Regions from separate parts of the Corynebacterium yudongzhengii genome, predicted to be linked through region 1. Evidence: predicted binding sites of a transcription regulator. Region 1 holds the regulator's gene; each other region holds the start of a gene.
The links. The regulator LexA, encoded in region 1, represses DNA repair genes until DNA is damaged. The targets are predictions, from matches to a motif close to CGAACANNTGTTCG.

Region 2: the regulator LexA is predicted to act here: its motif matches at 1,228-1,241, upstream of C3B44_RS00530 (HNH endonuclease signature motif containing protein).
Region 3: the regulator LexA is predicted to act here: its motif matches at 6,716-6,729, upstream of C3B44_RS02740 (HNH endonuclease signature motif containing protein).
Region 4: the regulator LexA is predicted to act here: its motif matches at 5,491-5,504, upstream of C3B44_RS11285 (HNH endonuclease signature motif containing protein).

Annotation. Positions count from the first base shown of each region.
Region 1 is NZ_CP026947.1:1,028,426-1,036,109, forward strand. It holds gene ptsP (phosphoenolpyruvate--protein phosphotransferase) at 1-193, shown strand, start outside; gene C3B44_RS04740 (DeoR/GlpR family DNA-binding transcription regulator) at 180-959, opposite strand; gene lexA (transcriptional repressor LexA) at 1,086-1,781, opposite strand; gene nrdR (transcriptional regulator NrdR) at 2,391-2,849, shown strand; partial or broken gene C3B44_RS04755 (IS256 family transposase) at 3,296-4,647, shown strand; gene hrpA (ATP-dependent RNA helicase HrpA) at 5,410-7,684, opposite strand, start outside.
Region 2 is NZ_CP026947.1:107,880-115,563, forward strand. It holds gene C3B44_RS00520 (PrsW family intramembrane metalloprotease) at 1-350, shown strand, start outside; gene C3B44_RS00525 (TM2 domain-containing protein) at 345-734, opposite strand; gene C3B44_RS00530 (HNH endonuclease signature motif containing protein) at 1,355-2,626, shown strand; gene C3B44_RS00535 (arabinosyltransferase domain-containing protein) at 2,627-6,052, opposite strand; gene C3B44_RS00540 (galactan 5-O-arabinofuranosyltransferase) at 6,120-7,684, opposite strand, start outside.
Region 3 is NZ_CP026947.1:575,323-583,006, forward strand. It holds gene C3B44_RS02720 (ComF family protein) at 1-70, shown strand, start outside; gene hpf (ribosome hibernation-promoting factor, HPF/YfiA family) at 234-908, shown strand; gene C3B44_RS02730 (amino acid permease) at 1,962-3,347, shown strand; gene C3B44_RS02735 (IS256 family transposase) at 3,610-4,854, opposite strand; gene C3B44_RS11590 (hypothetical protein) at 4,909-5,175, shown strand; gene C3B44_RS02740 (HNH endonuclease signature motif containing protein) at 5,211-6,551, opposite strand; gene C3B44_RS02745 (aminotransferase class I/II-fold pyridoxal phosphate-dependent enzyme) at 7,268-7,684, shown strand, end outside.
Region 4 is NZ_CP026947.1:2,447,744-2,455,427, forward strand. It holds gene C3B44_RS11260 (inositol-3-phosphate synthase) at 124-1,266, shown strand; gene C3B44_RS11265 (MarR family winged helix-turn-helix transcriptional regulator) at 1,304-1,759, shown strand; gene C3B44_RS11270 (universal stress protein) at 1,845-2,864, shown strand; gene C3B44_RS11275 (hypothetical protein) at 2,875-3,444, shown strand; gene C3B44_RS11845 (transposase) at 4,528-4,818, shown strand; gene C3B44_RS11850 (transposase) at 4,873-5,358, shown strand; gene C3B44_RS11285 (HNH endonuclease signature motif containing protein) at 5,730-7,193, shown strand; gene trhO (oxygen-dependent tRNA uridine(34) hydroxylase TrhO) at 7,270-7,684, opposite strand, start outside.

The sequences.
Region 1 (7,684 bases):
TCCGTGGCTGGCGTGCGTGCTCACGGGCCTGGGGGTCTCGTCGCTGTCGGCGGCGGCGAATGCGCTGCCGGCGGTCGGCGCCCAGCTGGCTGAGTTGGATCTCGACGACTGCCGCGCGATGGCCGAGGCCGCCCTGTCGGCGGCGGGGGCTACGGAGTCCCGCGAGCAGGCGCTGGCGGCTATCGGGCGATAACGACGTCGACCTCGCGGTCACGCAGGGCCGCGACGAAGGACTCTGGCGCCCGGTCGTCGGTGATCACGACGTCGATGTCGTTAGTATCGGCGAAGCTCACCAGAAAGTCGTTGCCGAGCTTCGTCGAGTCGCACAACACCACGACCTTGTGCGCGTTGGTGACCATGGCGGATTTCACGGCGGCCTCCTGGGAGTCCGCGGTGGACAGGCCATGATCCAGCGTGAGGGCGTTGGTGCCGATGAACGCGACGTCAGCGCGCATCAGCGCCAGGGTGCGCAGCGCGGTGGCCCCGACGACGGCCTGGGTGATGGCGCGCACGGTACCCCCGAGCAGTTGCACGTCAGGGGCGTTGTGGGAGGCCAGTTTGAGCGCGGCCGGCAGCGAGTTGGTCACGATTGACCAGCGGGCCCGCTGGGCGCGCTCGGCGATGAGCTCCGCGAACGCGTTGATAGTGGTGCCGGCGTCTAAGAACAGGGCGCCGTCTGCCTCGGGGAGGTACTCGGTGGCCGCGCGGGCGATGGCGAGCTTCGCCGCCTGCGCCGAGCGCGAGCGGGTATCGAGGGAGGACTCAGTGGTCTGGAAAGACTGACTGGCCACCGCTCCGCCGTGGACGCGGTGGACAACTCCCTCGCGGTCGAGCACGGCGAGGTCACGTCGGATGGTCTCCGCCGTGACGTCGAAACGATCGGCGAGGTCAGTGACGTTGACGCGACCTTCGACGGCGGTCAGCGAAGCGATCTGCCGGCGACGTTCCTCTGCGTACATGTCACCCTCTTTCGTTAGGATCTGTGGGACTAGACCCAGTGTGCACGAAATCGGGCAGTGGGGGTGTCCGATTACCCCCGATCAGCCAGGAAACGTGTGGCTTTAGAGGACGTTCTTAGAGCCGGCTTAGAGCCGGCGGAAGACCGACACCACCTTGCCGAGGATCTCGGCCTCGTCGCCCGGGATCGGATCGAACTCGTCATTGTGGGGCAGAAGCCACACGCCCGTGGAGTCGCGGTGGAGCTCCTTAACGGTGGCTTCGCCATCGAGCATCGCGGCGACGAACTCGCCTTCCTCCGCTACCGGCTGGGCGCGAACGACCACCCAGTCACCGTCCATGATGCCGGCGAGCTTCATCGAGTCCCCAATGACCTTGAGCATGTAGAGCTCGCCGTCACCGACGATCTCCTGCGGCATGGGGAAGTAGCTGTCCACTTCTTGCTCGGCCAGGATCGGCGAGCCGGCCGCGATACGGCCAACGACGGGGATGTAGCTCGGCGCGGAGGCCTGCTCACCGTTCGGGGCGGTCGCGGGCTTCGACGCCGGCGCCTCGCGTTCATCGCTTAGGTGCCGGATATCGACGGCGCGTGGCTTGTTGGGGTCGCGCCGCAAAAAGCCTTTCTTCTCGAGCTCGTTGAGCTGGTAGGCCACCGAGGAGGTGGAGGTGAGGCCGGCGGCGTCGCCGATCTCTCGGATGCTGGGGGCGTAGCCGCGCAGCACCACCGCGTCCTGGATGACCTCCAGGATGCGGCGCTGGCGGGGCGAAAGGGTGGACATGTCTGGTTTGCCGCGCTGGGGGCGGCTCTTCTTGGATGCAGCCATTTGGACTCCTCGTCGCTGGGATCGTTACCTACTGTCTATCACGAAACCGCCTTTATGTTCGAGACATTGTGGCCAAGTGTGGACAGATTTTCGAACGCCTGCTATCTTTCGAACGTGTAAACGATAATCGAACATACAATCGCATTGATGAATGTGGTGTCCGCTGGCTTCGATAGTCTGCCGGCGAACCACAACGAAAGGAAAGGCGAGAACCATGAACTCCCAGACCACGGCGTATCGTACCCGTACTGTGTGTCCCTCTCCGGCAGCCTCTGCCTCGGTGTGGGATGCGGACGTTACCGCGGCTGTCCCCAGCCGTGGACGACATGTTCGGACACTGAGTAGGAGACTGGCAAACCCGCAGGTTACCGCCCAGTCGCCTTCGCAGGTCGCAGAGCGGGATCGCTTCGAACAACGGCGCGAAATTGGTCGCGGAATGCTGCTCGGCACCGTTTGTGGATTTGTACTGGTGGTCGGCTCTGTTCTCGGTTTCCAGCAGGGGGAGGCGCCGGTGTCCCAGCAGACGGCCGAGACCTTGATTGCGGTCAGTGGGCACTAAACTCAGGTATCGCACCATGTGAGTGACCGATACCGAGGAGGCTGTTCGCCGTGTACTGCCCTTTCTGCCATAACGAACAGTCCCGGGTCATTGATTCCCGTGTGATCGATGCCGGCACCTCCACTCGCCGGCGCCGGGAATGTAGCAGCTGCCACGGCCGTTTCACCACGATAGAGAAGGCCGTGCTGCTCGTAGTGAAGCGTAATGGCATCACCGAACCCTTTAGCCGCGAAAAGCTGATTATGGGCGTGCGCCGCGCGTGCCAGGGCCGAGATGTGCCCGATGACGCGCTGAAGAAACTCGCCCAGGAGGTTGAGGAGACCGTGCGCGGCCAGGGAAGCTCCCAAGTCGACGCCAACGACATTGGCCTCGCTGTGCTGGAGCCCCTCCTCGAACTCGACGAAGTCGCCTACTTGCGCTTCGCCTCTGTGTACAAGTCTTTCGAAAGCGCGGAAGACTTCGAATCCGAGATCCGCTTGATGCGTCGCCGCAACCGAAGTCAGGTGTAAAGGTTGTGGCGGGTTATCCGTTGGGATTACGCACGTGCGTAATGGGGGATGACTGAAAGGCCGATTGGCCTGGGCCACCTGGGGCACATTTTTACCTTGGCCCCTGATTTTTACGCACGTGCGTAAAGGTGAGAGGAGTTTTCAGGGGTGGCTCTGCGGGTGGATCCGTGCGGGACGCTGGACTATGCCGTGGCATAGTTTGTCCGAGTTTTACGCACGTGCGTAGTTTTGTTTAGGGGCCCAGACGGGGGTGTTCGACGGTCTGTGGATCGCCGGCTCTTGGTTCTTAAACTCCGGGCGTTACGCACGTGCGTAATTGGTCGGGGCAAATTTGAGGAGCGGCGGCGAGCGGAGCTCCAGTCGTGCGGGCCCGCCTAAAACCGACGGAGTGAGGGTGTCAGGAAATTTGTGTGTGAGGCTCTGATCCAGAAGGAGTTTCACCGATAATGACAACGGTGACAACGAAGAAAAACCATGACCAGGACAAGGTCAACGAGATCAGCGAGAAGCTGATGGAAAATCCTGAGCTCGCCAAGCTGATTGGCGAGTTGTCGACGTCCACCGATAACGCCAGCGACCTGGTCAAAGCCCTGTTGCAGGCATCGATTAACGCTGGTTTTGCAGGCGGAAATGGATGCCCATTTGGGCTACGGTCATTCCGACCGGACGATGAAGGCCCAGGTTGAACCAACACAGGGTAGTAACCACCGCAACGGGTCGTAGACCAAGACCGTCAATTCTGGGCACGGCGCGTTGGAAGGGATCGTGCCCAGGGATCGTTCCGGCACGTTTACTGCCCAGATGGTGCCCAAGGGCTCACGCCGGCTGACAGAGCTCGATGACATGATCATCTCGCTGTACGCCGGTGGGATGACAGTGCGTGATATTCAGCACCATCTTGGCTCCACCCTGGGGGTGGATATGAGCCCGGATACGATCAGCACGATTACCGATGCAGTCTTAGACGAGGTGATGATCTGGCAGAACCGTCAACTCGACGAGTTCTACCCAGTAATCTTTTTTGATGCGCTACGCGTGAAGATCCGCGATGGCCACCGTGTAGTCAACAAGGCGTGCTACATGGCGGTGGGCATCGACATAGACGGTATCAAGCACATCCTGGGCTTGTGGATTGCTGATAATGAAGGTGCCGCCTTTTGGGCATCTGTGTGCGCAGATCTGGCCAACCGTGGCGTCCAGGATGTCTTCATCGTCTGCTGTGATGGTCTTAAAGGTCTACCGGAAGCTTGTGGAGGCAACCTGGCCACATTCGATGGTACAAACCTGCATCGTGCACCTGATCCGGGCGGCGAATAGGTGGGTGTCCTATCAGGACCGAAAACCCGTCTCCAGTGCGCTACGTGCGATCTAGACGGCCGTAAACGAAGATACCGCCCGTGCCAGCTTAGATGCGTTCGAAACCTCTGAGCTTGGCCAGAAGTACCCGCAGTCGGTGAATATCTGGCGTGATGCGTGGGAACGGTTCGTGGGGTTTCTGCAGTTCCCGCCAGCGGCGCGCAAGGTGATATACACCACGAATTCAATCGAGTCACTCAATGCTGAGCTGCGTAAAGCTACCCGAAACCGGGGCCAGTTCCCGAACGATACAGCAGCACTGAAGACGCTTTGGTTGATGATGTGCACCATCGAAGACTAACGCGTTGCCAAACGCGCGAAGCAAGCCAAGCGTGCCGTTGAGTGCAACGGGTATGTTCAAGGAGCGAAGGCCAATGGCTGGAAACAAGCCATCAACCAACTAGCTGTGGCATACCCAGACCGATTCGCGGACTACCTGTAAACCACCCCCCGCACACAAACTATCGGACGCTCTCACCGGAGTTAGACTCCGGGAGTCACATTTTCACCTCAGTCCACTAAGTTGCTGGATTCCGGGTCTAAGAAGTCGTTGGATTCCGAGTCCAATAAGTGTGTAGGCAAAACAGTTTCACCTCAGGCGTCTGATTTTTACGCACGTGCGTAATGGGGAATCGATGAATCCCGGCGAACTCATAGGTAGACGAGACACATTGTCACCTTGGTCCTCTGGTTTTTACGCACGTGCGTAATCGAGGCCGAGCTCCCTCGCTCTTCGTTCATAACAGGGCCAACGCAGCGACCTCGCGAGTGGAAACAGTCGCGGGCTCACTATGCCGCGGCATAGTGCGGACGGGGTTTACGCACGTGCGTAATCGGAAATCGATGGATCCCGGCGAACTCATAGGTATACGAGACACATTGTCGCCTTGGGCCTTTGCCTTTTACGCACGTGCGTAATCGAGGCGAGGATCCCACACGGGGAAAGTGTGGGGGCGAGGCTGTTGGCCCGCGGTTTGTCGACTCCGTTCGTAAACTCCGGGCATTACGCACGTGCGTAATGGGGAATCGATGGATCTCGGCGAACTCATAGGTGCACGGGACACATTGTCACCCCAGGCCTCAGATTTTTACGCACGTGCGTAATCGCGGCGCGCCGCCCAATGGAGCGGGCCTACCATGAAGCCGTCTTTAGCCGGCTAACCCGGAATTCACGGCAACCCAATTACCGCGAGAGCCGCGTACGTCATTTCAGCTTGTCCACGGCCTTCATAATTCTCCGCAGCGACACCGGTCGCGAGGTCCCCAGGCGCTGCGCGAAGAGACTGACCCGCAGCTCCTCAATCATCCAGGCGATCTCGCGGACCTCCGGCGACTTCTCCCGACCCGCCGGAAGCTGCCGAAGCCGGCCGCGCAGGTAGGCGTGTGCCTCGTCGATCTCCGCCTGTCGGTCCGCGTCCTTGTCCGGGTCCATGCCCATCTCCTCGAGGCGGATCGACATCGCCTGCAAATACCGCGGCAGATGCTGCAGATGACCGAGCCCATGCCGGGTGATCGCCTGCTCAGGAAGCAGAAAAGACAGCTGGCGCTCCATGTCGTCGATGGCAGGACCGGTCCATTTATCCAGTTCCTCGCGCACCTTCGAAAGCTGCACCAGCGCCGGCGCCAGAGTCACCACCGCCTGTCGCACTCGCCGCGGAGTATCGGCGGCGACCTTCTTGCGCAGCTCCTCGAATTCGCTGGGCTCGCGTACGGGGCCGCCGTTGTCCATCATCGCGTCGCGAATCGCCGCCACCCGCGCATCTCGGACGAGCCCTTCGGCCCCGCCGTGTGGGTAGTTGTCCACTGCCACGCGCTGAGTCAAGGGGAGACCCTTGATCATCTGCTTGGTGTTCACCGAGATATCGCGCATCAGTAGCGTCAGCGTTGCTGTGCGCATCGAGTTCTCCGCGGCCGCCTTCGTCGGCAAGACCTTCACCTCGACGCCTTCGTCGGTCACGCTCAGCGCGGGATAGGCCTGCACATCGTGGCCATCGACGGTGGTCGTGACCTCCTCGGGCACCTTCCCGAGGTTCTCCGCGGTCCAGTTCTTCACCGCCGGCGACTCGGATTTGCGCCCGACCCGGCTCACCGACGAGCGAATGTGGCCCGCCTGCCGTGCCTGCAGCGCCGAGAGATCCTTGTCCGAATCAATGATGCGGCCCTTCTTGTTGATCGCCGCATACGTCATCCGTAGATGCTCCGGCAGCGCGGACGGCCGGAAATCACTCGCGTTAATCCCGGAACCGCCGAGCTCTCGCAGGACATCGGCAAGCTGCTCGACGAGGGGAGACTCCCCGGGCACGAGCTTCTCGACGGCCCGCCGCGCGAACTCCGGCGCCGGCACCACCGAGCGGCGCGAGGCTTTGGGCAGCGTGCGGATCAGCTCCGTCGCGAGCTCCTCGCGCATGCCGGGGACCAACCAGTCGTAGCCGGTCTCGTCGATACCCGCGAGCAGCGGCACCGGGATGTGGACGGTGACGCCATCGCGCTCGTGGCCGGGCTCGAAGAGGTAGCTGAGCTCGAATTCCAGCGAGCCGTCGCGCCAGCGATCGGGGAAGGCTTCCTCGGTGATGGCGGAGGCGTCGTCGCCAAGCAAGGCCTCGGGGTCGAAATCGAGCAGGTCGGGGTTTTCTCGACGCGCCTTCTTCCACCAATGGTCGAAGTTCTTGCCGGTGGTTATGTTCTCCGGCAGGCGGGCGTCGTAGAAATCGAAGAGCGTGTCCTCGTCGACGACGATGCCGCGCCGGCGCGCCTTCTCCTCGACCTCGGCGGCGGTCTCGAGCTTCTCGACGTTACGCCGGTAGAAATCATGGTGCGTCGACCAGTCACCCTCGATGAGGGCGTGGCGGATGAACATATCCCGCGCGGCCACGGGGTCGACGCGGTGATAAGGCACCAGGCGGTCGGCGACGATGGTCACCCCGTAGAGCATGGTCTTCTGATGTGCCATGGCGGCGGTGCGTTTCGAGGACCACACCGGATCCGAGTAGTTGTGGCGCAGCAGGTCCCCACCTAAGTCCTCCACCCAGGCGGGATCGATCGCCGCCACCTGACGCGCCCACAGCCGCGAGGTCTCCACGAGCTCGGCGGCCATGAGAAACTCCGGCGGTTTCTTAGCCAGCGAGGAACCGGGAAAGACCATAAAGCGCGTGCCGCGAGCCCCCTGGAACTCCTTGGACTTGCCGTCGCGGGCGCCGATGTTCGATAGCAGCCCGGAAAGAAGCGAGCGGTGGATGGCATCCTCGTCGCGGTTGACGCGCTCGGTGTCCTTCTTCTCCCACCCGAGTCGACGGGTGACATCACGCAGCTGGCGCACGAGATCCCACCACTCGCGGATACGCAGGTAGTGCAAAAACTCCTCGCGCATCCGCCGGCGGAAGGCGTTGCCGGAGAGCTCGTCGCGGGTCTCAGAGATGTAGTTCCACAGCTTGATCAGTGAGAGGAAATCGCTGCTCTTATCCTTGAACCGGGCATGCGCC
Region 2 (7,684 bases), 920 kb from region 1:
TCATCTGGACCGGGCTGGTCGGCTGGGGCCTTGGCCAGGCGCTGTTCGCGGCGCGGCGCGGCCTGCTCTGGCGCTTCGGTGTCGTCTTCGGGTGGCTCTCGGTCGCCTTCGTCGCTCACTTTTTGTGGAACTACTTGGGCTCGAACTCGGTGGCGCTCGCGACGATGGTGCTCGCCGGCGTGATTCAATACACGGCCATCGCGTGGGTGGTGTGGCGAGCCTGGCGACAGGCCAAGCGCGACCGCACCTATGTTTACACGAAAGGTGCCATTACCTCGATCAAGCAGTGGCGCGAGACAATGCCGCCGGCGCGGGGGAGGCATCGCGTGGAGGCTGAAAGCGGGTTATGATTTCAGCGGAACGCCGCGCGAATCCTTGTCGTAGCCCCCGCTGCCAGTAGCGATGAAAATCAGTTCGGTGACCCACCACGCGAACAAGATGATGATCGTAAGACCGCCGATGATCCATCCCACCCACGGGATAGGGGTGATCAGCGTGGCCAGATGCCCCAGGATTCTGAAGATCCCGCGGGTGGTCTGGCCGAGGTAGAAATTACCCGCTCCTATCCCGGAGAGGAAGAAAGTCAGAAGGAAAGCGGCTAATTTACTCTTCTGCTTCGACGGGTGCACCGGAAGTCCGTCTTTGTCGTAGAGCGTCGTGTCTGCCGACGAGTGGACGGCTGGGTAATGGCTGGCGGCAGTCGAGTTGGACTGCTCGGGGCTGGGCTGCGTCATGGGAGTTGGCCTTTCTGGGCTGCTACAAGCCCTCTTCAGAACTGGTACGAGGGCAACATTAAGAAAGCTGGCGGCGGGTGGGAATGAAAACGGGGAGCGCTCCCCATGACTGCTCTTGTGGGGCTTCGCGAGGGCTGCGCACTATGCGGCCGCATAGTGATATGTCGCCGTTGCGGCGTGTGCCGGGGGTAGTTTTCGCAAGAAAAACACGTCCGGGCCTTGACCGCAGGCGAGAAAAGGGGTTGAGGTAGAGCCACGACGAGCCGGTTACCGGAGCGTTGTCGCCTGGAGCCGCGGAGGCTCCAGAGATTTTTCTGGGCTAAGTTTCTACCGCATCCCGCTGTTTACTATGCGGCAGCATAGTTGAAAGCCGTGTCATCTCCCTTTCGAACGCCTGTATCTATTCGGGAAGACTACTATGCGGACGCATAGTCTCTCGTATGTTTGAGCTCGGTAAATGCGCCGGAATTAGAACATGTGTGTGAATATAATTCGAACATGTGTCCTAGTTTTGTGTTAATGTAGGGTCCAACAAGCAGGCAGACAACGCCATCAGGGGGATTTACATGTATACACCGGGGGAAATCCGGGATATGCCCGCAGAAACACTCGTTCGAACGATGACGCACGTCCATCAGGAGATGACCCGATACCGGGCGGCGTTCATCCTCGCGCTCGCGGATTTTCACGCCCGTGGGCTCGCTAAAGAGCGTGGCGCCCCGTCGACGCAGATATGGCTTCGCCGGCACCTAGGCATCGCAGAATCGACCGCCTGGGAATACCTGCGCCTCGGCAAACTGATGCATGAATTCGAGCTCGCTGGCCAGGCTTTTCTCGACGGCGAGATCGGCTACACCGCCTGCCGCCTCATCTCCGCCCACCTCACGTGCGACAACGAACAACGCCTCGTCGAACTGGCCAGGACACTGACTCTCACGGAACTCGAAGCCGTCTTGGCTGGGGCCGATAAAGCAGATAAACAGCCCAGGCAGGAGAGCTTTCACCTCGGCTATGACGACGAAGGGTGGCTCACCGGCAGCTTCCGCCTCAACCCAGAGCACGGCGCAGCGCTGAAAGCTGCCCTCAAGATCGCTGAGCTAGCCAGCATCCGCGGCCTCGAGGACATTGACCCCGAGGTCCTTGCCGACGATGACGCGCTCGACGAAGCACTCGCCGAGGCAGAAAAGACGCCCGAGGCGGCACCGGCAGAGAACCCGCCGGCCAGCGGTTTCGGTGCACCGCTGCGGCAGCACATGCTCGGGGCATTCCTATCGATGACCTCGATGGTGCGCTCGAACCCCACCAGCCCGCTGAGAGCGCCCGGCACCCAAGTCAACCTCATGATGACGGAAGACGGCCGGCCGTATATGCCGGAAAACCCGGCCGCCCGCGCTCCAGACCTCGTCGCCGCCGCCTTCAACGGCATGCTGCGCGCCCACATGCTCGACTCCGATGGCACCACCATCATGGTCTCCCGGCCGCGGCGGCTCGCCAGTGACCTGCAGGTCCGCGCGCTCGTGGCCCGCTGGGGATTCCAGTGCGCCATGCCGGGATGCAACCACTCCCGCTTCCTCGAGATGCACCACATCGTCTGTCACCACCACGGAGGCCCCACGGCCGTGTGGAACATGATGCCGCTGTGCGCGGCCTGTCACTCGCTGGTCACCGCGGGCGTCGTCATCGTCGAGCTGGACGACAGGGACCGGTCGATGGTGTACTTCCGCTTCCCCGATGGGACCACGTTCTTCTCCAAAAACAGATCCACCCCGATGATTCTCCATCGGGGTGGATTCGAAGAAGTGGAGGAGACGAAGGTCCTCGCCCTGACCGGCGACAGCTTCGACGACGCGGAATTCCCAGCGGCCGAGGAGACCGAGGAGGAACCCGAGTGATTAGTCCTCGCGGATCTTCATGTCGGACTCGTGCCAGAGGCCCGAACGGACGATCTCCTCATGGTTGATTACGGCCTTATCGGGCTCGTTGCCCTCGGAATCGCGGCGCAGCTGGTAGCGCTCAAGGGAGCCCCAATCGCGCTGCCAGTCGTTCGCGGCGTAGCTGGGGATCTCATACGAGGTGTTGACGGCCTCCGCCGTGGCCATCGCGCCGCCACCGTAGAAGTCCTGGAACCCAGACAGAGCCTCCCTACCGGGGTCATCCGGCGAGATGCGGTACTCGGGGATCTCGGTCACGCCGGCATAGTGATCGAAGCTGCGCTGCTCCGGGAACTGCAAGGCGACCGGCCAGTCCAGCAGAGCCGGCGGGGTGTCGTCGATCTCGTCCGACATCTGCGACAGCTCCGGAATACGCGGCGGGGTAAAGGCCAGCCAGGTGTCCGGATCCAGCGACGTGTCCTCGGCCACCAGGCGAATGGTATCGGTCTCCTCAGGCAGCGCGTCGAGCGGCAGTCGCAGGTTACGCCACGTCGGGGCCAGGCCCGGATCGAGAAGCTGAGCCTCACCGAGCACCTCGGGCTGGCCGGAGCCGTCGCTCTTACCGAACTCGACGACGAGCTTCTCACCCGGCTGCTCGATGCCGTCACGGTCCGTGTGGGCGATCCTGCCCGCCGCGGAGACCACCAGCAACGGGGTGTTCTCCTGGATCTCGGGCAGTTCGTACCACGCGGTCGTCGTCTTCGCCGCCGTAGTCGGAGTCTCCGTCCACGAACCGACGACCGGAATCTCCGCAGGATCCAGGTGGAACGGCAGGTGGGCAAAGGAACCGTTCACGCCCGCCCCGGCGCGCACGCCGCCGGCGGTGTCTTGGGTCTGCTGTTCGTCGTCAGTCGACCCAGTCGTCGAGGTGTCCTCGTCCGTGTCCGTGGTTCCCGAAGTGGAATCCTCGTCGTCGCCGGTGGATCCCGTTGTCGTGTCGGCATCGTTGTCGGTAGCCGTGGAACCCGTGGTGGCGGCGTCTTCGGCACCGTTGTCGCTGCCGATGGCGCCGACATTAGCGGCGTCGGTGCTATCGGAGGTGATCGTGCCGGGCACACCGTTGGGGCCGAAGCCCACCGTGTCCTCGTCTTCGAGCGAGTCGCCGAAGTCGACGTCGTCATTAAGCGGGGTGAGGAAGGAATCGTTGGTGTTCGTCTCCAGCAGGGTGTCGCCGGCCAAATGCGAGGTGTCGCCCGTCAACGAGCGCAGGTTGCCCAAACCGACGGTATACGCCGGGTACTGGTCGACGAAAGCCTTGACGAAGCTGGCCATCGCGAAGAGCACCACGAGGATGGACACCAGCGCCACCGGGGCGGTCATGGCGGTCGCCCACCGGCCGGCGTGCTGGCGGTCGCGGGCGTCGAAATCCTCGACCGTGCCGGCCTTGATGGCCTGGGCGCGCGTGTACTCGTGGCGGAAGGTCTGGAAGATGCCAAACGCCAAGATCAAAAGGGAGATCAGCAGGATGATCGAGGTGAACTCGATACCGCTGATCTGTGGCTTCTTGTCCCACCACGGCACCCCGTAGGCGGAGATGTACCACCAGCCATTCCAGCCGGCGAAGGTCAGCGCCAAAAGGAACATCACCGTGGCGAGCGCGAAGGTGCGCACCCGCGGAGAGCGGACCGCGATCTGGCTGAGCACCACCGCGCCGAGGGCGGCCACGGCGCCCGCGATGCCGGCGTAGATGCCGAAGTGGTGGGTCCACTTCGTCGGGGTGAACATGAGGAAGAACATGCTCAGGCCGACGATGAGCAACAGGCGGATCGTCGCCCCGCGGTTCACGCCCGGGATGCTGCCATTGCGGATGACTCCGTAGAGCACCAGCCCCAGGCAGGCGAACATGAGGAACATGGCAAAACGACGGGTCAGCGAGCCATCGACGGTTTCCTGGAACAGGGTGGCGTAGCGGACGTACTCCGAGTACCACTCCAACGCCGGGCCGACGGCACCGCGCACGCGGGTCGATTCCATGACGGTCGCCAACGTCTGATCGGCGAACACCGGCACCAGAACGAACGTGCCGGCGGCCAAAAACGGGCCGATGGTGCCGAGACCAGCGCGCAGCTTCTGCTCCGGGTTGTTCTCCACGCGGCGGGCGATCATGCGGATGACAGCGGGCAGCGAGATCAAAAACACGCCGACGGCCATCAGGCCCGTGGGCCCGACGGTCAGCGTGAGAGCCGCGGTGAAAGAACCCAGCGCGGCGGGGAAGAGGCGCTGGTGGGCGATGGCTCGCTCGAAAAGCACCCAGGTCACCAGCGTGCCCAGAGCCACCATCGGCTCCGGGCGGATGCCGTTGTTAAACGGCAGCCAGAACGCCAAAAACATAAAGGCGGCAGTCCAGTGGGCGACCCGGCGGTCGTCGATATTCGCGCCGAAACGCGGCAGGATCTCGCGCGACAACAGCAGCCAGATACCGATACCGGCCAACAACGTCGGCAGCCGCATCCACATGGAGTTGGCGCTCACCTGCGACATCAGTCCGAGCAGGTCATAGTAGGGCGTGCCGAAGGGTGCTTCGGGAACTCCGTACCAGCGGTAGAAGTTTGCCAGGTAACCGGCGTTTTCCTTCACCCGCGCCATGGTGAGGATAAAGCCATCGTCGGAGGTGTTCGCGCCGAAGATGTGCCAGAAGCCCAGGATGGCGAGGACGATGCCGTCGAGACCCGTCACCCGGCGCCACCGGCTGTAGTCCTTATCTTGCGATGGGCGCTCGTCGCGGCCCTGGCGCCACAGTGCCCACACCGCCACCAGCGCCAGGCCGGTGCCGAGCCACATCGCCACCTGCTTGGTGATGGTCGGACTTGAGGTGAACCGAGAGTTGATTTCGACGTCCACGGCCAGGCCCGCGTCCACAAGCTCCTGGTAGTTCTCCGGGGTGTCGTCGATCTCGGTGTAGATGCCCGTGAGTTGCGGGCGCAGGTCTTCGGTGCTCTCGTCGCCGAAGTCAGTGCCCTCCACCGTCACGCGGGAGCCGTCGCCGGTGAACTCGATCTCCAGGGAGGCGTCGTCGCCGGCTTCGTCGAGATCCTCGGCGGAGAGGGAGATCAAGACGTCGCTGAGTGCCGCGACGTCGATGCCGCCGTCCTCGGTCGTGTTGATGAAAAGCCCGCGGTCAGAGGCGTGCGGGCCCGACGGTGGCACGGTGGCGAGGATCAAGGATTCCTCGTCGCGCACCATGTCCGCGGCGGCGAGGGGGATCTCGGCCCGGAACTTCTCGGGCGCGACAGAGATCAGCGGCGCGTTGACCGAGTTCAGAGACTCGTTCTGCGGCCAGCTGACCGAGGACTGGACCTGATTCACGGGCAGGAAAGGAACCAGGATGAACAGTAGGAACGCGGCGATGCCGGAGACGGCGCCGAGCGTGGCGAGCGGAGAGCTCACCCGCCCCGGCAATACGCCTGTGGCAGGTGTGGCAGGTGTGGTTCTTGTGGACATAGCAGAAATGATATTAGTGTGTCGCGGTCACGACCACGAATGCACCGACCTGGTCGATGTGCCAGAGATCGGGATCGTCAAACGCGGCCGGGTTGAAGAACGTGGCCTCATAACGGACGTTCGGCTGATTCGGGTAGATATCCTCCGCGAGATGCAGCTTCCAGCCGTCGTCGAGATTCTCGGCATCACTGCCGCGGAACAGGAAGACATCCGGGGCCTCCCAGCGGCTCGACGTGATCAGCTCGTGCATCGCCTCCGGGTCCGAAGCAGACGACCAGGACTGCTCGGCCCACCGGGCGATCTCTTCGTTACGCTGCGAGAACTCGCCCAGCGGGTTGGCATAGTGGCTGGTGAAAGCGTTGAAGCCATGGAAAGGATAGTAAGAGAGGAAAGGTGTCTCATCCGTGAGCACGACGGTCTCGGTCGGCTCGTGGCCATAGCCGGTGATCGTGTCACGGATGTCGACGTACGCCGAGCCCACGTCCGCGACGTACTGGTCCGCACGCTCGCCGTAGCCGTCGGTATCCGAATAAGCGTTGTCGATGGCCGACTCGTTGCGCGCCGGGATCGCCTGCGCGTAGAAGAGCCCGCCGCCGAGCAACACAATCATCCCGATCGTGGTGATCCGCCGCGCCACATGCGGGTGCGTGGACTCCGGGTAGAGCCGCGCCGGGCCCACCCGGCCGATCTCGGCGAGAGCGAGCACGCCGGCGGTGGCCATCATCAACACGATGAGGATCTCGATGCGGAAACCCAGAAGAGTCGACCCCGCCAAGGTGGCCACCATCGACGCCAGCGCCCACGCATAAAAGACCACGGTCGCAATCGTCAGCATGCGCACCGCGCGATCGCGGAAACGCAGCACCAGATAGAACAGACCGATCAGGCACAAAAGCCCGATCACCGAGGGCGCGAGGAAGGGTACCGGCACCTGGGTGCCCTCGGCGGGCAGGTAGTGATTCGCGGTGGATTCCGGCTGCTCGTCGCCAGTGAGCAGGCGGTAGAAGTACGGGCCCCACGCCAGCGCGGCGATCGCGATCGAGCCGAAACCGATCACCAACATGCGGGTGAAAGGCACCCACCACCGCCGGTGGGTCGCCGCGAAGACCACCGCGAACACCACGACGGCCAGCGCCACCACGCCCGTGAACAAGGTGTAGAAGCTCGCCGAGACGCCGAAGAACAGCATGACCGCGGCCGTCGCAAACCACGAGCCACCCAGCGCGGTGTGCAAGATGACGAACACGAGAGGAACCCCCATGGCGATGATGCCGGCATAGGGCTCCTCGGCGCTCAACACGAGCGTGATCGCCGTGGTGACCAGCGCGATCCCGGCGGCGACCGGCAGCGAGGAGGTGACGCGCTGCCACAGCGGCACGAGGATAGAGGCGGCGATGGCCAGCGAGACAATCGCCCACGGCTGGTAGACCTCCCAGCCGGGGATACCCAGCACATTCGCCAGGCGCCCGCCCAGCCAGAACCAGCCGATGGGGTAGTAGGTCGGCATGTCCAGGTAGTTCATGTCCTGATTCGCCATGGTGGTTTCCATGCGCGTCAGGAACTGAGTGCGAAACGCCT
Region 3 (7,684 bases), 450 kb from region 1:
CGCCGCGGTGGAGCGTCTGCTTGCCGCCGGGGCGAACGTGCAGGCGGCGGTGGCTATTGCGGCGGCGTGAGGATGTGGGGTGGGGGCGGGGAGGCGGCCCGTCGCAAAGCAAATTTTCGGCAAAGAACACATGAAGGGGGGATCGACGTGATGGTTATGACCAGATGTATGTAGGAATTACACCATCCGGAGGATCCGGATGACCCGTTCCATCACTGAAGGGGAGGAAGCAGATGACCACTGCCGACACCAATGACCCGCTCAGCCCGGACACCCAGGTGACCATCACTGGTCGTAACGTCGAGGTGCCTGAGCACTTTGCCGAGAGGGTCAACACGAAGCTGGCCAAGATCGAGAAACTCGACCCCACCCTCACGTTCTTCCATGTGGAACTACAGCATGAGAATAACCCGGCCCGCGGCGACCGCACCGACCGTCTCCAGATCACGGCGACCGGTAAAGGCCACCTCGCTCGGGCGGAGGCCAAGGAGGACAGCTTCTACGCGGCCCTCGAGACCGCGCTGGCTAAGATGGAGCGTTCCCTGCGTAAGGTGAAGGCCCGCCGCAAGATCGCCCGCTCGGGCCACCGTGCCCCGAAGAGCACTGGTCAGCTCGCTGCCGAGCTGCAGCAGAAAGCCGTCCAGCAGCAGGATCAGGAGGCGGCCCAGCAGGGTAAGTACGACGTCGACCCCTACGCCGACCAGGTCGAAGATATTCAGCCGGGCCAGGTCGTGCGCCGTAAGGAGCACGCCGCCACCCCGATGTCTGTCGATGACGCCTTGTCGGAGATGGAGCTCGTCGGCCACGACTTCTACCTCTTCATCGATGAGGAGACGCAGCGTCCGTCGGTCGTGTACCGTCGCCAGGCCTTTGACTACGGCCTGATCAGCCTCACTGACCAGGAGTAGGTCTTTCGCGATAAACCGCCTGTCCCGCGAGTGTCGGGGCGGGCGGTTTTCTGTGTCTTCGGTTAGTCATAACTCACGTGGGTTAGCACGGTGTCCCGCATGAGTGATGGTTCGTCTACGGGCTTTGGTCTACAAGATCAATTGCTGTTCGGGTGTTGAGGGTAAATGGGTCCGAGGCGGGGCGTAGCGGGGATTGTTTGCTTGGCGACGACTGTCCTGGCAGCTCCGGCCTTTTGGGGGTGACGGCTCTATGGCGGATGTCCGGTCCAGAGGCTTGGTTATGGGGCAAGTGTGTTGCCCTATGGCGGCAATCGGGCTGGGGATGATGTGTTTTCTCGACCGCCGATATTAAGCTACACATCACTTTTGATACTATGAAGTGGTGTGCAACATATAAATTGAAAGATCTAAAAATCGACTCGGACGGATAACACCATGGCGACGACTAACGCCAAAGCTAAGATCCACGCCCTGAACCCACCTGACCCCATGGCGAGTAGGCGCCTACCAGCTGCCCGGCTCTCCTGCATGATCGGTGAGATGCGTTGTGTGTCGCCTCCCTGTCGTCGCTGAGGTTCACTAGGTGATTCGCTGTCCCGAAGCTATCGGTGGAGATTGGACTCGCGGGACCTGCGTCGGCATTGACTTGCGCTCCCTAAGTCCCCTAAGGGCTTCCTCAGCGGCAGCTGGGTATCGAGGTGCTGTTGCTGCCGAGCCTAGGGCTCGATCGATTTCACGTTTGCGCTAAATCTGGTCACTCAGTTAGTACCTCGCGCGGGGTGCGTCGCGGACGCGTGAACTCCGGCGGTCTGCGCATCCGGAAATCTACACCGTGGCCGGACATGACTCACCAACATGAAGGATCTCTGTCCCACTGTCATGCTCTTTTGTTCCCAGCGTCGAAGGGATTTCGCACAACGAAAAGGAAAACACCACCGACCAAGACTGCCCCAATGGCCTGCGCTTACTCACCCGGGTAGCCGAAAAACTGGTGGCCGGCCAGCTGGCGTAGCCGGCGATGCAGTAACTAGATTTTTGTGAAAGTAGGTACCAATGTCCACCACAGACAAAGCGACGGCAGACGACGAGCTCCCAGAGCTGCACAGTAAGGAACATCTCAAGCAGTCGCGCGATGAGTTCCGCATGAAAAACCTCACGGAGGCGGATACCGAACAGATTCGGCTCAACCGTCGCGGCAGTGCCCCGAACGGCACGTATCTCTCGTGGGTGATCACCCTGTTCGGCACTGCCGTGGGCGCGGGCATCCTCTTCTTGCCCATCGACGTGGGCAGCTTCGGTTTCTGGACGCTGGTGATCGCGACGCTCATCGCCGTGCCCATCGTCTTCTTCTCCCACCAGACCTATGCCCGCATCGTCTCGGCGTCCCCAGAGCAGGGGCTCGACGTGCTGCAGGTGGTCACGGCCCTGACCGGTCGCAAGCGAGGTTTGGCCACAGCGATCATCTACTGGCTGGCGATCTATCCCACGGTCCTCATCTATGGCATCTCGGTGACGAATGCGCTGGATAGTTTCATCGTTAACCAGCTCAACGGCCCGGAGATCAACCGGGCGTTGCTCGCCACGGTGTGCGTGGGCGTGCTTACCGGTGCTTTCGCCTTGGGCAAAAGGGCCACTCTGCGTCTGGCGAACGCGCTGGTCTACCCGCTGATCATCGCCTTGGCTGGGGTGTCGATCTACCTCATCCCTCAGTGGGATCTGACCAGCTTCTGGTCTTATGAGTCGGATACGCCGCTGTGGCAATCGCTGCTGCTCATCCTGCCGGTGCTCGTGTTCTCCTTCAGCCACATGGCGGCGGTCTCGCAGTTCGCGCTCGATATGCAGAAAGAGAAGAAAGGCGATGTCGCCGCCACCGAGCGGCATGTCTCTCGCATCGAGATGACCACAGCGCTGCTGCTGGTGTTGTTCACCATGTTCTTCGTCTGGTCGTGCACGCTCGCGTTGGGCTCCGAAGGCATGGACGCCGCCCGCGAAGCGAACGTGCCTGTGCTGTCCTACTTTGCCACCCAGGACAATAACCAGTTCATGGCCCTGATCGCGCCGGTGATCACCCTCTGTGCCATCGCATCGTCCTATTTCGGTCACATGCTCGGCACCGAGGAGGGGACCGCGTATCTGGTGCGCGTCGTCGCCCCGGAGGCGTCGAAGAAGATCGACCAGCGACTGCTGAACTACGGCATCTACGTTTTCGTTTTTGTTACGACGGTCGCGGTAGCCGTCTACAACCCTTCGATCCTCGATCTGATCTCCGTTGTCGGCGGAATCTTCATGACGTTCTTGGTCTACCTCGTGCCCAACCTGCTGTTCCGCAAGGCCCTGGCCTTCCGGCACTACGCCAATCGCCCCGGCACGCTGTTCGTCGGCATCGTTGGCGTGATCATCATGGGCGTCACCGTGTGGCAGATGGTGACCGGCAACTAAGTACCTAAACATCCAGGAAGGAGTCTCATGCTGCGCGACGATCTTGGCCTGTTTCCTCACTACGCGCCGGGTAAATCCGACCCGACCAAGCTGAAGTTGACGTCGAACGAATCGAATATGCCCCCGCTGCCGAGTGCGCAAGCAGGCACGCCAGGTACTTGTCGACGGTCAAGTCCGCGGGAGTGGTGTATCTGTCCTTCCTGAATCATTGGAATCTAGTGGAGGGGGTGTCGGGGACCGGCGCGGGCTGGGTTGCTGTGCATTAGGCCGCTCCCTCGGTCGTGACGGTGTTGCTCGCGTCGACGGTGTTGGCGACGATAAGCTTTCGGGTTTGTTCCAGGCTTGCCAGTGACATGTAGCGCTTTTGTTGAATCCAATCATCATGCTGCTCGGCGAGCACTGCCCCGACGAGTCGTACTACCGCGGCCCGATTGGGGAAGATGCCGACAACGTCAGTACGCCGGCGGATTTCCCGGTTGAGTCGTTCCGTCGGGTTATTCGACCACACCTTCGTCCACACAGCTTTCGGCGTGTTCGTGAACGCTAAGATCTCATCCAACGACTCTTCCACGTATCCGGCTACTTCTGGGAAACGCTGGTGACAGAACTCTACTACTTCCCGGGCTTGGTCCCACGTGGACCTGGCGTCGGCTTGCTGAAAAATGGAATGAAACATCCCCGACAACGTCGTCCACCCGCGCTTGGAAACTTTCGAGGAAAGGTTCTTGGCAAAATGCGTTCGGCACCGCTGCCAACCGGCAGTAGGAAGAACTTGGCCGACAGCGGCCTGGATACCCAGGTGGGCATCACTAGTGACGAGGTAGACTTCACCAAGTCCGCGGGCTTTTAAGTCCTGGAAGAACCCGGTCCAAGATTCCACGGACTCTGATGTTGCTACTTGCATGCCCAAAAGCTCCCGGTAGCCGTCGTTATTGACACCGGTGGCAATAAGCACGCTGGTCGTGACTACCCGTCCGCCTTCACGAACTTTCATGGTCACCGCATCACAGGACAGGTAGTAGTACGGGCCCTGATCAAGCGGGCGGGTTCGAAACTCCTCGACCATGATGTCGAGTTCTTTGGCCATGTCAGAGACCTGGGACTTCGACAGGTTGGTGATCCCCAGTGTTGCGACCAGGTCGTTCATCCTGCGGGTGGAGACACCCTTTAAGTAGCAGGTGGCGATCACTGTGGTCAGGGCCCGTTCGGTTCTGCTGCGTCGTTCCACAAGCCAATCAGGAAAGAAGCTCCCGGTGCGTAGTTTTGGGATAGCGACGTCAATGGAGCCGACACGGGTGTCGAGTTGGCGGTGACGGTAGCCATTGCGGGTGTTGGTGCGCTGCGGAGAAACAGTGGCGTAGTCAGCACCGCAGACGCTGTCGGCCTGAGCCGAGAGGATTTGGTTGATGAAGTCCGAGAGCATTTGGCGCATCAAATCTGGGGACGCTTGAGTCAGTAGCTCTTCGAGATACGCGGTCGGATCGATATGATGAGGGTCAGCGGCCATCGCAGGGTACTTCCTTTCGAGGATAGGTAGAAGTTGATTCGAAAGGTACCCGCGATGGTCGCCTTCATGCACACCGGCACAAGACTTACCGCGGGCTACAGATACACCACGCTAACGGACGCAACCCTTGTCGACGTCCTCGGAACCGCTCCTTCCCACGGCAACTTCGTCTGGGTCCCGGGCAGCAACGGTCCGGAGCTCGAGCGGCATTTCGCTGAGAACGGCATCCTCATCCGTAGCTACCCCGATGCGGGTGCGCGTATTAGTGTGACGGATCTCGATGAGGCGTACCGGGTGGCTGAGGTGTGGAGAAGGCGCTGAGAGGACCCTGGTTTGAGGTGGCATTGGTTGTGTCATCAGGGCAAAGCGGGAAGTGCGTCGTCATCGAAGCTGTCGGCGTCCTCCGGTAGTTCGAGGGGGAGGAAGGAAGCGTCCTCGATGCGCATCGGAAGGCTGCGGTTTTCTGAGGCGAAACGTAGACCACCGGGGAATTCGAAGAGAATACTGTTCGGGCTCTTGTGATCAATTGTGACGCTCACTATTCCTAGGGAAACTAGTGAGTGGCAGGCGGCACAGATGGGGATGAGATTCCACACCGCAGTCTTACCGCCTTCGGCATAGGCTTTGATGTGGTGGAAGTGGATGAATCGGGAATGATTGCACCCGGGCATCGCGCACTGGTAGTTCCACAAGGCGATTAACGCCCCGGCTTGTGCATCGCTGACTAGGCGCTGGGCTTTCGAGATCATGATGTGTACGCCGTGTTTATCGAGTAAGTGGACTCGCACATCCCCGTTGAGGATTGCGGCCACCAACTCTGGTGAGTGAGCCTGAGGGATAGCAGGTAGCGTTGGCCGGCCTTCTTCATTCACGATGACATTGACGTGGGCGCCGGGAGTGCGCAGCCGGTTCATTGGCTTAGAGCGTGTCATGTTGATCATCGCCAGAAATGATGAGAATAGGTTGTTGCGCATTGGTACCCCGTAGCCGGTGGCGTCGCGTGGATCGAGCGGTTGGCCATTGTCATCCACCATCGGGGACGACTCCAGTTCCGCGGGTACTTCGACAGGCTCTGCGCTTGCTTCCTCCAGTTCACGATCCAGTGCCTTAGGATCTTGGAGGATCGCTGGGTCGAGCTTACGCAGGTCCCGGTAGTTGGACAGTTCCGCGATTTTGAGTGCGGCGAGGAAGCGGGTGGCGTTTTCCGCCGACATGTGGGCGGTGATTTTGGCCCAGCCGGTGTCATCATCGATATCAATGCGTAGTGATTCGAGGCGTTTCGTTTCTTCGGGTTCGCGCATGCCGGCGAGTGCCAGCCGGGCCTCAGACAGGGTCATCGAGGTAGCGATCTCGTGGATTCTGGGGACGTTGTCTGGGGTGAGGTGCTTAGTTATAAGGCGCACCATGGAGTAACTGATGCTGCCCTCAAGGAATTCGCTGGCGATCGTAGGGTATTCGCGCAGAACCGACCCGATGCGTAGGTACTCGTAAGCAGTGGATTCTCCGATCTGGAGATGCCGGACCATCCAGACAACTGTGGAGGGGGCGCCGTGAGTGCGGACGAGGCCTCGTTCATGGAAGGTGGCCAGCGTAATGATGAGGGTGGCTTTGAAGATGGTGGTCTGCTTGTTGGAGTGGTGCAGCGTTTGTACGAGGCTGTCATCGTCTAGGTGCGTGAGTTCGTGGATGGCGAGCATGGAAATATCCCCCTGATTGATGTCCGCTCACTTGTTCTAAATCTAACATGGTATCCGAAGCGAAACAAGGGGTGGGGGCAATTATTTTATGCCATTTAGCTGCGTGTTCTTTCTATGCAGTGGCATAATCTCGTTCTAGACGTAGGCGAAGGACACCTCAGTAGCGATCAATTGTTCGGTGAGGGGTGTCCTTTGTTGCTGCGTGAGATTCTTTACTATGCAGTGGCATAGTTTCCTGAGTGGGTTGTTCGAGGCGTTGTTCTATGCCACGGCATAATCCTGACTTAGGACATTTAGTCAGGTTTAGCCAGGTTCGCGGGTAGGGGCGTCGAAAGGCCTCCCGTATGCTCGGCGCCGTCACCGGGATCGACGTTGGATGGTGTTTGCCGTTGCGTCTCCATGGCCTGGTGTCACCCCGTGGACGGGGTGCGCGACGCGTGCTTCGTTTATGCCACGGCATAATCTTGGCCTAGGCCATTTAGTCAGGTTCCCTGCCACAGCTTCTCAAGGCCGGAAAACAAAAATACGGTGCCGAAACTCTCCAACGTCGACGCGCACAGCAGCGTGCCAGCCCCTAATAAAGCACACCCCAGAACCAAGGCGCGGAAGAGGAACCCAGCAGACCCCGAACCAAAACATATCCTCTAGCAGGTTTCCCACCAGAACCCCCGCCAACAGTAATTAAACATCGTTCAGCATTGGCTTAGTATGCAAGCATGACATGGCTGGAAGCGTCCGCAGAACAATCCCTGAACTCCTGGAGGCGCCGAGGGCTGGAGCGCATCCCAGCGACTTTCGCCTCAGCGCCCACCCCCGAGGCGGTGATTGATTCCCGCACCATGGTGCTTTTCAGCTCCTCGAACTATCTGGGGTTGGCACAGCACCCACGTGTCATAGAGGCGGCGTCCCGCGCCGGAGCCTTCTTCGGTGCCGGTTCCGGGGGATCGCGCCTGACCACGGGGACAACCAGTGCGCACCGAGAGGTGGAACGGGTGTTCGCGGAGTTTCTGGGCTACCCCGAGGCGGTGCTGTTTTCTTCCGGCTTTGCAGCGAATACGGGCACTCTCCAGGCGCTCGCGGGACCCGGCACAGTGATCGTCTCCGATGAACGCAACCACGCCAGCATCATCGAC
Region 4 (7,684 bases), 1.1 Mb from region 1:
GATCACCCGCTGGATCGGTTCAGTGGCGCGCGCAGTAGCTTTTCGCCGCGTAGCGGGGCCAAGCTTGTTCACGGTTATCTATTCCAGCTTCGTCCAGCTTCAGAAAGGTTGGAGTTCTTTTCTATGACTCGCCACACTGTGCGCGCCGCGATCGTCGGCGTCGGCAACTGCGCCACCTCCCTGGTCGAAGGCGTGCAGTTCTACCGCGACGCCGCCGACGACCAGCAGGTGCCGGGGCTCATGCACGTGCGCTTCGGTGACTACCACATCAGCGACATCGAGTTCGTCGCCGCGTTCGACGTGGATGCCGACAAGGTCGGCAAGGACCTCGCCGACGCGTTGTATAGCTCGCAGAACAGCACGATCCACATCGCCGACGTGCCGGACACCGGCGTGACCGTCCAGCGCGGCCCCACCTACGACGGCCTGGGCACGCACTACCTCGCCTCGGTTGAAGAGTCCGCGGCCGAGCCGGTCGATGTCGCCGCCGCCCTGCGCGAGGCCGACGTCGACGTCGTCGTCTCCTACCTCCCGGTCGGCTCCGAGGAGGCCGACAAGTACTACGCCCAGGCGGCCATCGACGCCGGCTGTGCTTTCGTCAACGCCTTGCCGGTGTTCATCGCCTCCGATCCCGCCTGGGCGCAGAAGTTCACCGACGCCGGCCTGCCCATCATCGGCGACGACATCAAGAGCCAGGTCGGCGCGACGATCACCCACCGGGTGCTCGCGAAGCTCTTCGAGGACCGCGGCGTGCGCCTGGAGCGCACCATGCAGCTCAACGTCGGCGGCAACATGGACTTTAAGAACATGCTCGATCGCGAGCGCCTGGAGTCGAAGAAGATCTCCAAGACCCAGTCGGTGACCTCGAACCTCAAGACCTCCCCTTTGGCAGGGCTTATCGACGACCGCAACGTCCACATCGGCCCCTCCGACCACGTGCCGTGGCTGGATGACCGCAAGTGGGCCTACGTCCGCCTAGAGGGCTCCGCCTTCGGCGAGGTGCCGCTGAACCTGGAGTACAAGCTGGAGGTCTGGGACTCGCCGAACTCGGCGGGCATCATCATCGACGCCCTGCGTGCCGCGAAGATCGCGCTCGATCGTGGGGTGGCCGGGCCGGTGACGGCGGCGTCGTCGTACCTGATGAAGTCGCCGCCGGTGCAGTTGGGTGACGACGAAGCCCGCGCCCACCTGGAGAGCTTCATCGCTGGTAACGAAACAGACGGGGACGACGATAAGGCGTCTGGAGGGAACTTTGCCGAGTCGTAGTACCTTTAATTACGAAAATTGAATTAGTATCGGTCTCATGCCCAAAGACAGTCCGCAGGAGATCGCCCGCGCCATTCGGCCGGCGATGACGAAACTGTACGTAACTTACTTCCGAATCGCGGAGCAATCGGACCTGACTGGGCCGCAGTTGTCGATCATGACACGGTTGCGTGAGGAGGGGCCGATGCGTATCAGCCAGATTGCCCGCGACGAGGGTATTCGCATGCCCACGGCCTCAAATGCCCTGCACCAGTTGGAGCGCCGCGAGCTCGTCACCCGCGTCCGCGATGAGAAGGACCGCCGCGGCGTGCGCGTCGACCTCACGGAGCTGGGGGAAAGCGAGCTGGAGCGCGTCGGCGCCGAAAGAGTGAACTACCTCGCCGACATGCTCTCGGCCCTCAATGAGGAGGACCTCGCCCAGTGCGCCGAGTTCGCGGATGTGATCAACCGGCTGGCTGATAGCTATGGGGCACCGGATATTCCCCAGCCATAGGGTAAACGCCAGTAGAGTAGGAGATGGCGTGTAGGTTAAACGCCTGAATACACTATTGCCCTCCGATACCCGAGACCCTTCAGTCATGGCCAAGGATTCCTCTACTAGTGGCGACGACATCATCGCCGAGCCACGCACCCGTGCCGCCCACACGCCGCTGCGCCTCCTCGTGGCCTGGCAGCCGGGACCCGGCGGCGATGAAGCCATCAGCACCGCAGCCTGGCTGGCCCGCACCTTGCTGGTGCGCGTGCGCGCGGTGTCCATGATCCTGCGCCTGTGGCCCGCCACCTCGATATCGAAGCTCGGCTCCGGCTACGACGACTGGCTCGCCGACGAAACGAAGACCTACTCGCGCAAGGTGCGCAAGGCTTTCGCCGAGGCCGGCATCGACAAGGCGCAGTGGGATAACGAGGTCGCGGTGGTCACCGACGGCCCCAGCGAGAGCGCACTGCTCACCGAGGCGGCGGAGGATTTCGACGCCGACCTGCTTATCGTCGGCTCCCATACCGCGGCCCCGAAGGGGCGCTTCCTCACTGGTACGACCTCCGACGCCTTGCTGCACTCGTCGACAACCCCTTTGATGCTCGCACCCCGCGCGGTGAAGCTATCGAAGCGCGGCATCACCCGCGTCAACGTCGCCTACCTCGCCCCCTTCGACGACGCTGACTACAGCCACCAAGAGAGCCAGAGCAACCAGGCCCTGTACTTCGGTGGCGAACTCGCCGCCCGCTTGGGGGTCAACCTGCGTTTGACCGCCTTCTCCCCCACCGGCTTGAGCGAGAACTTCCCGGACGACCGGATCGACTTCACCCGCCAGCTTTCCGACGAATGGGGCGAACAGGCCCTCAGCGTCCTCGACCGGGCGCGGGACATGATCGTCGACCACCTGCCAGATCTGAAGGTCGACACCGCGCTCGGCTCCGGTGCCGGCTGGTCCGGCGCCATCGACGCGTTGAAGTGGAAGAAGGGTGATCTGCTGACGTTCGGCTCCACCCAGTCCGGCCCCATCGAGCGCGTCTTCGTCGGCTCGACCGCCGCGCAGTTCATGCAGCACGTCCCGGTCCCGGTCGTCGTGCATCCCTCGCCCGCCGACAGCTGGTACTAGACTCTGCGCCATGTCTCATCGATTCTCCGGCCGCGACAATGGTGACGACGACACGTCCAGCTACCCCCAAGCACCCCTGAACAGCTCCGGCTTCGGTGCGGGCGGGCGCGAGCACCCAGAGAACGACCTCTCCGACGACGCCGACTACGCCAACCTCTACCGCCCGGAACCGCGAGATTTCGACGAGCTCGCCGACCAGGAAGACCCCCTCGTCATCGCAGAGAAGAACCGCCGCTCCTCCAAGCAGGCGTGGCGCTACCTGGCACTGGCCATCCTGAGCTCGCTAGCCTTCGGGGTCATCCTGCTGGTGGTGATGCGGATGATCGCCGGCGCCGATACCTGCGCAGCTGTCGACGGACGCTTCTTATGCACCGAACAGCTCCAAAAGACCTGGGCCGTGCTTGTGTCCCTACCGCCGATCGCCTTCCTCTTCGGCTGCATGGCACTCTTGCTGCGCAAGCTCAACGCATACCTGCGCTGGCGGCCCTGGATGGGAGTGTTCTGGGTGCTGGTCGTGTTCACGATGTGGGTGCTGCTCACCACCGTCCAAGTCTGGCTCGCTGAAGGGCCTGCGCTGTAGCGCTGTGCTGTTGTGGTTGCGGTTTGTTGGTGGCACTTCTCCGGCAAGACGGTTTCGGCAGTTTCCTGGTAGTTTCCGGATAGTTGGTAAAGCGATCCGACTCCGGCTGGCTCTTCCCAGCCTCGGCGGCGGAGCAGGCTCCCGAACTCTCAGCTGCCCCCCCCCCCCCCCGAGCGCGGCGGCACCAGTGCTCGTCGCACGGCGAAGGTGTGTCCCGCATGCCTATGAGTTTTTCGGATTCCATTGATTTTCGGTTACACACGTGCGTAAAGCTTTCAACCCGTACTTTGTGTCGGCAGAGTGAGCCTAGGGCTGTTCTGGTTGTGGGGGTCGTTGCGATGGCCTTGTGAAGGTGAAGGGTGAGGGAGTTCGACCCTGTTTTACGCACGTGCGTAAAAAGTAGAGGCCTCAGGTGACAATGTGGCTCGTATACCTATGAGTGCCCCGGGATTCATAGATTTCCGATTACGCACGTGCGTAAAAATCCCGGTCCGCACTGTGCGGCGGCATAGGGAATCTGGGACTGTTCTGCTTGCGGGGTCGTTGCGGTGGCCCAGTTGGGTCGAAGGACCGAGCGACTCCGATAACCGAACCTATGAGTTCATCGGGATTCATCGATTGCTAATTACGCACGTGCGTAAAAGCAAGGCTCGACCCCGTAACCCCAACAGCGCGTCCTCGTATACCTATGAGTTCTCCGGGATCCATTGGATCCGGATTACGCACGTGCGTAAAACCACTCATCCGCACTATGCCGCGGCATAGACGCGTAGATGGTGTTTCTTCACCTAGCCCAGCAGCCCAAGACGGCGATCCAGCAATTCTTTTCCGGCTGACCGCCACGATGCGAGAAACACTCCAGCAAGCACATTCCGGTAAGAAAAACTCCGCGGGGCCACACGCCGTGAAATCAGGCGTATCGCCGGAGCCTCTGTGTACCCAAGAAGAATTCCCCTCCATATGGCCGACACAGGAAACATCAAACCCTGGGATCTCCGCATCAGAGATGCGAAGGGGCTAGGGCGTGTCTGACAATTGAGGGAAGCGTGGCATGGGACCCTGGCTCCCGTGTCGCGTTTTCACATGTTGAGTGATGCCCAGTGGGAGATGGTCGAAGAGCTTCTGCCCCGTCGCACGGGGAGAAAAGGCCGACCGTTCTCCGATCCCCGGCAGATGCTCGAGGCCATCCTCTACCGCCTTCGGGCAGGGATCGCGCGGCGTGACCTGCCCGCCTGCTTCGGGTCCTGGCAGACGGTCTACACCTGGCACAACCGGATGGCCAAGGACGGACACCTCGGACGTGATCCTTCAGCGACTTCCTACACAGGCCGATACGGAAGACCTGATCGACTGGTCGGTGTCGGTGGACTTTGACGATCACCCGGGCCCATCAGCACGCCACGAACATCACGCGGGTCACAGGGGGCTTTGTCGAATTACAACAACCCGCTGGCCGAGCCGCCTGATCACGCGGTCGGCCGATCACGGGGTGGTCTGTCTACCAAGGTCCACGCCCTGGTCGACGGCCACGGCATGCCCCTGACCATGATCGTCACTGCGGGCCACCGCGGTGACTGCCCGGTGCTGATCCCGTTGTTGAAACGCCTGCGGATGCCCGGGACGGTGGGCCGACCGCGCACCCGGCCCGATGAACTGCGCGCGGATAGGGCGTATGCATCGAAGGCTGTGCACAGGTATCTGCGCGAGCACAAGATCACGGCGACGATCCCGGAGAAAAAGGACGTGATCGCCGCCCGGAAGCGGAAAGGCTCGAAGGGTGGGCGTCCACCGACGTTCGATGCGCAGTCCTACAAGGGCTGCAACGTGGTGGAACGGTTTTCGGCAACCTCAAGCAGTGGCGGGGTGTGGCAACCCGGTACGACAAGCTCGCGGTTGTCTACCGGGCCGGCGTGATGACTATCGCCGTCATGACCTAGCTGAAGAAATTGTCAGACACGCCCTAGGGGTGCTACCAGGTAGCCGGAACCCTAGCACCCACCACACGGACACCCGCTATCACCTACCCCGAACCAACATGCGGGGTGCCGATTACATTTTCGAAAGTGTTCAGGAGCACTGCGCTGGCCTAAAGGTGCCTCCTCGAGGCTTGTGTGCGAGCGCGGGACGTTGAGGATCCACGTGAACGGCTAGTGTATTTACACTGCTAGTAGCCTTTCTACCGGCGTTCCCACCCCCGGCTTTTACCCCCGTCGGGGGTCAGTGTCCACCCCATATTCTAGTGTACAAACCACATCGAACACATGAACTAATACCGGGGGTTATTCATGGACGACCACACCAACCTCACCAACGACGAACTCCTCGACCGCATCACCACCGCCTACGCCATGATGCAACACCACAAAGCCCAATTCCTCCTCGCACTCGCCGTCTTTGATGCCCGCGAACTTGCCCGTCTAGCCGGGGCACCGACTACCGCGGACTGGATGACACGTGCCCTTGATATCGCACCGACTACCGCCTACGACTACTTAAGAGTCGCACGCTTGTTGTTGGAGTTCGCGTATGTGGCGAAATCCTTCGAAGACGGCAAAATCACCTACTCCACCGTCCGCCTGTTAAGCAGCTATTTGAACAAAGACAACGAAATCGAGTTGCTCTTGTTGGCGGAGGAGTATTCCTACCGGGAACTCGAACGCATCCTCATGACCCGAAGAGACAACCGGAACAACGATGCCCCTAGGAAAAATACGTTTAAGATATGGGTTGATAAACACAACGGGCGTATCCGGTTCTCCGGTGATCTGGATCCGATGTTGGGGGCGAAGTTCATGGCGGCGTTGAAAATCGGGGAACTCGCCAACCTCGTCGACCTCGATGACATCGACCCCGAAGTCTTCAGCGACGATGAACGCTTGGGTGAAGAGTTAGCGAAAGCAGAAGCTGAAGCCCTCGCCGCCGAAGACGGGGCAGAATCCGTTCCGGTTGCCGAGGTCATCGACGATGCCGGTGAGAAGGGCGAGGCCTCTGGTGCTGCCACCGGTGACGCTGACGCTGATGGTGTTGACGCTGATGGTGCCGGCGCTGATGGTGACGGTGATTCAGAGACAAGGCGGGTAGCGTCGGTCAGTGGGTATGGCAGGACGAGTGCCTCGCAGTTGTTGCCCGCACTTTTGGGGTTAATCAATATTGCCCGCTCCTCGCCGGTGAATAAGCGTCGAGCCCCGGGTACTCAGGTGCATTTGATTCAGACCGAGGATGGGCAGTCTATTTTGCCGGGTCTTCCGGTTCCTAGTGAAAAGGCGTTGAGTGCGGAGGTCATTAATGGTGAGTTGCGGGATCATTTCTTAGATACCCAGGGTGTGCCGTTGATGATGACGACGAAACGCAGGTTTGTCTCCGATGCGCAGGCGTTGGCGATTTTGGTGCGCTGGGGGATGCAGTGTGCGGCTCCGGGGTGTCGCCATACGCAGTTTATGGAGTTTCATCATGTGCATCCGTGGTCGATGGATGGGAAGACGAAACCGGATAATATGGCACCGTTGTGTGGTTTTTGTCACGCGTTGGTGACGGCGGGGTTGTTGGAGCTTGTGCCTGCAAGCTCTGGTGTGTGGTTGTTTCGGTATCGCACGGGTGAGGTGTATGCCTCGAAGGCGCGTCGTTTGCCGATGAAACAGCTGGGGGAGGCGTCGTGTTTGGATGAGCCGGTGGAGGTGCCGACCGTGGTGGAGGTGTTGGAGGATGGGGCATTGAGTTTCGATGATTCGGATACCATCAACGCGGACTAACCCCAAGGGCCTCCCGGGGCCGGACCTTCGGTCATTACGCACATGCGTAATGACCCCGAGCACCACCGCCGCGCTCTTAGCCCTGCGCGGCCAGCCGCGCGGCCACCTCGGCACAGTCGGCTCGGCCGCAGTGGGCGGTGGCGGTGTGTGACGCGCAGTCGTCGCAAAGCAACACCTGCTTGCGGCAGGTGTCTTCGTTGATGCAATTGTGGAAGGTGTTCGTCGGCGCCGCGCAGTGCACGCAGTGGCCAAGCTGGGCGGCGTCGCCGTCGCCGAACTCCATGTGCATCCGCTTGTCGAAGACATACAGCGAACCCTCCCATAAGCCCTGGTTGCCGTACTTTTCGCCGTAACGGACGATGCCGCCGTCGATCTGGTAGACCTCCTCGAACCCGCGGTTTTTCATCAGCGAGCTCAGCACCTCGCAGCGGATCCCGCCGGTGCAGTAGGAGACGACGGGCTTGTCTTTCATCCAGTCGTACTTGCCGGAG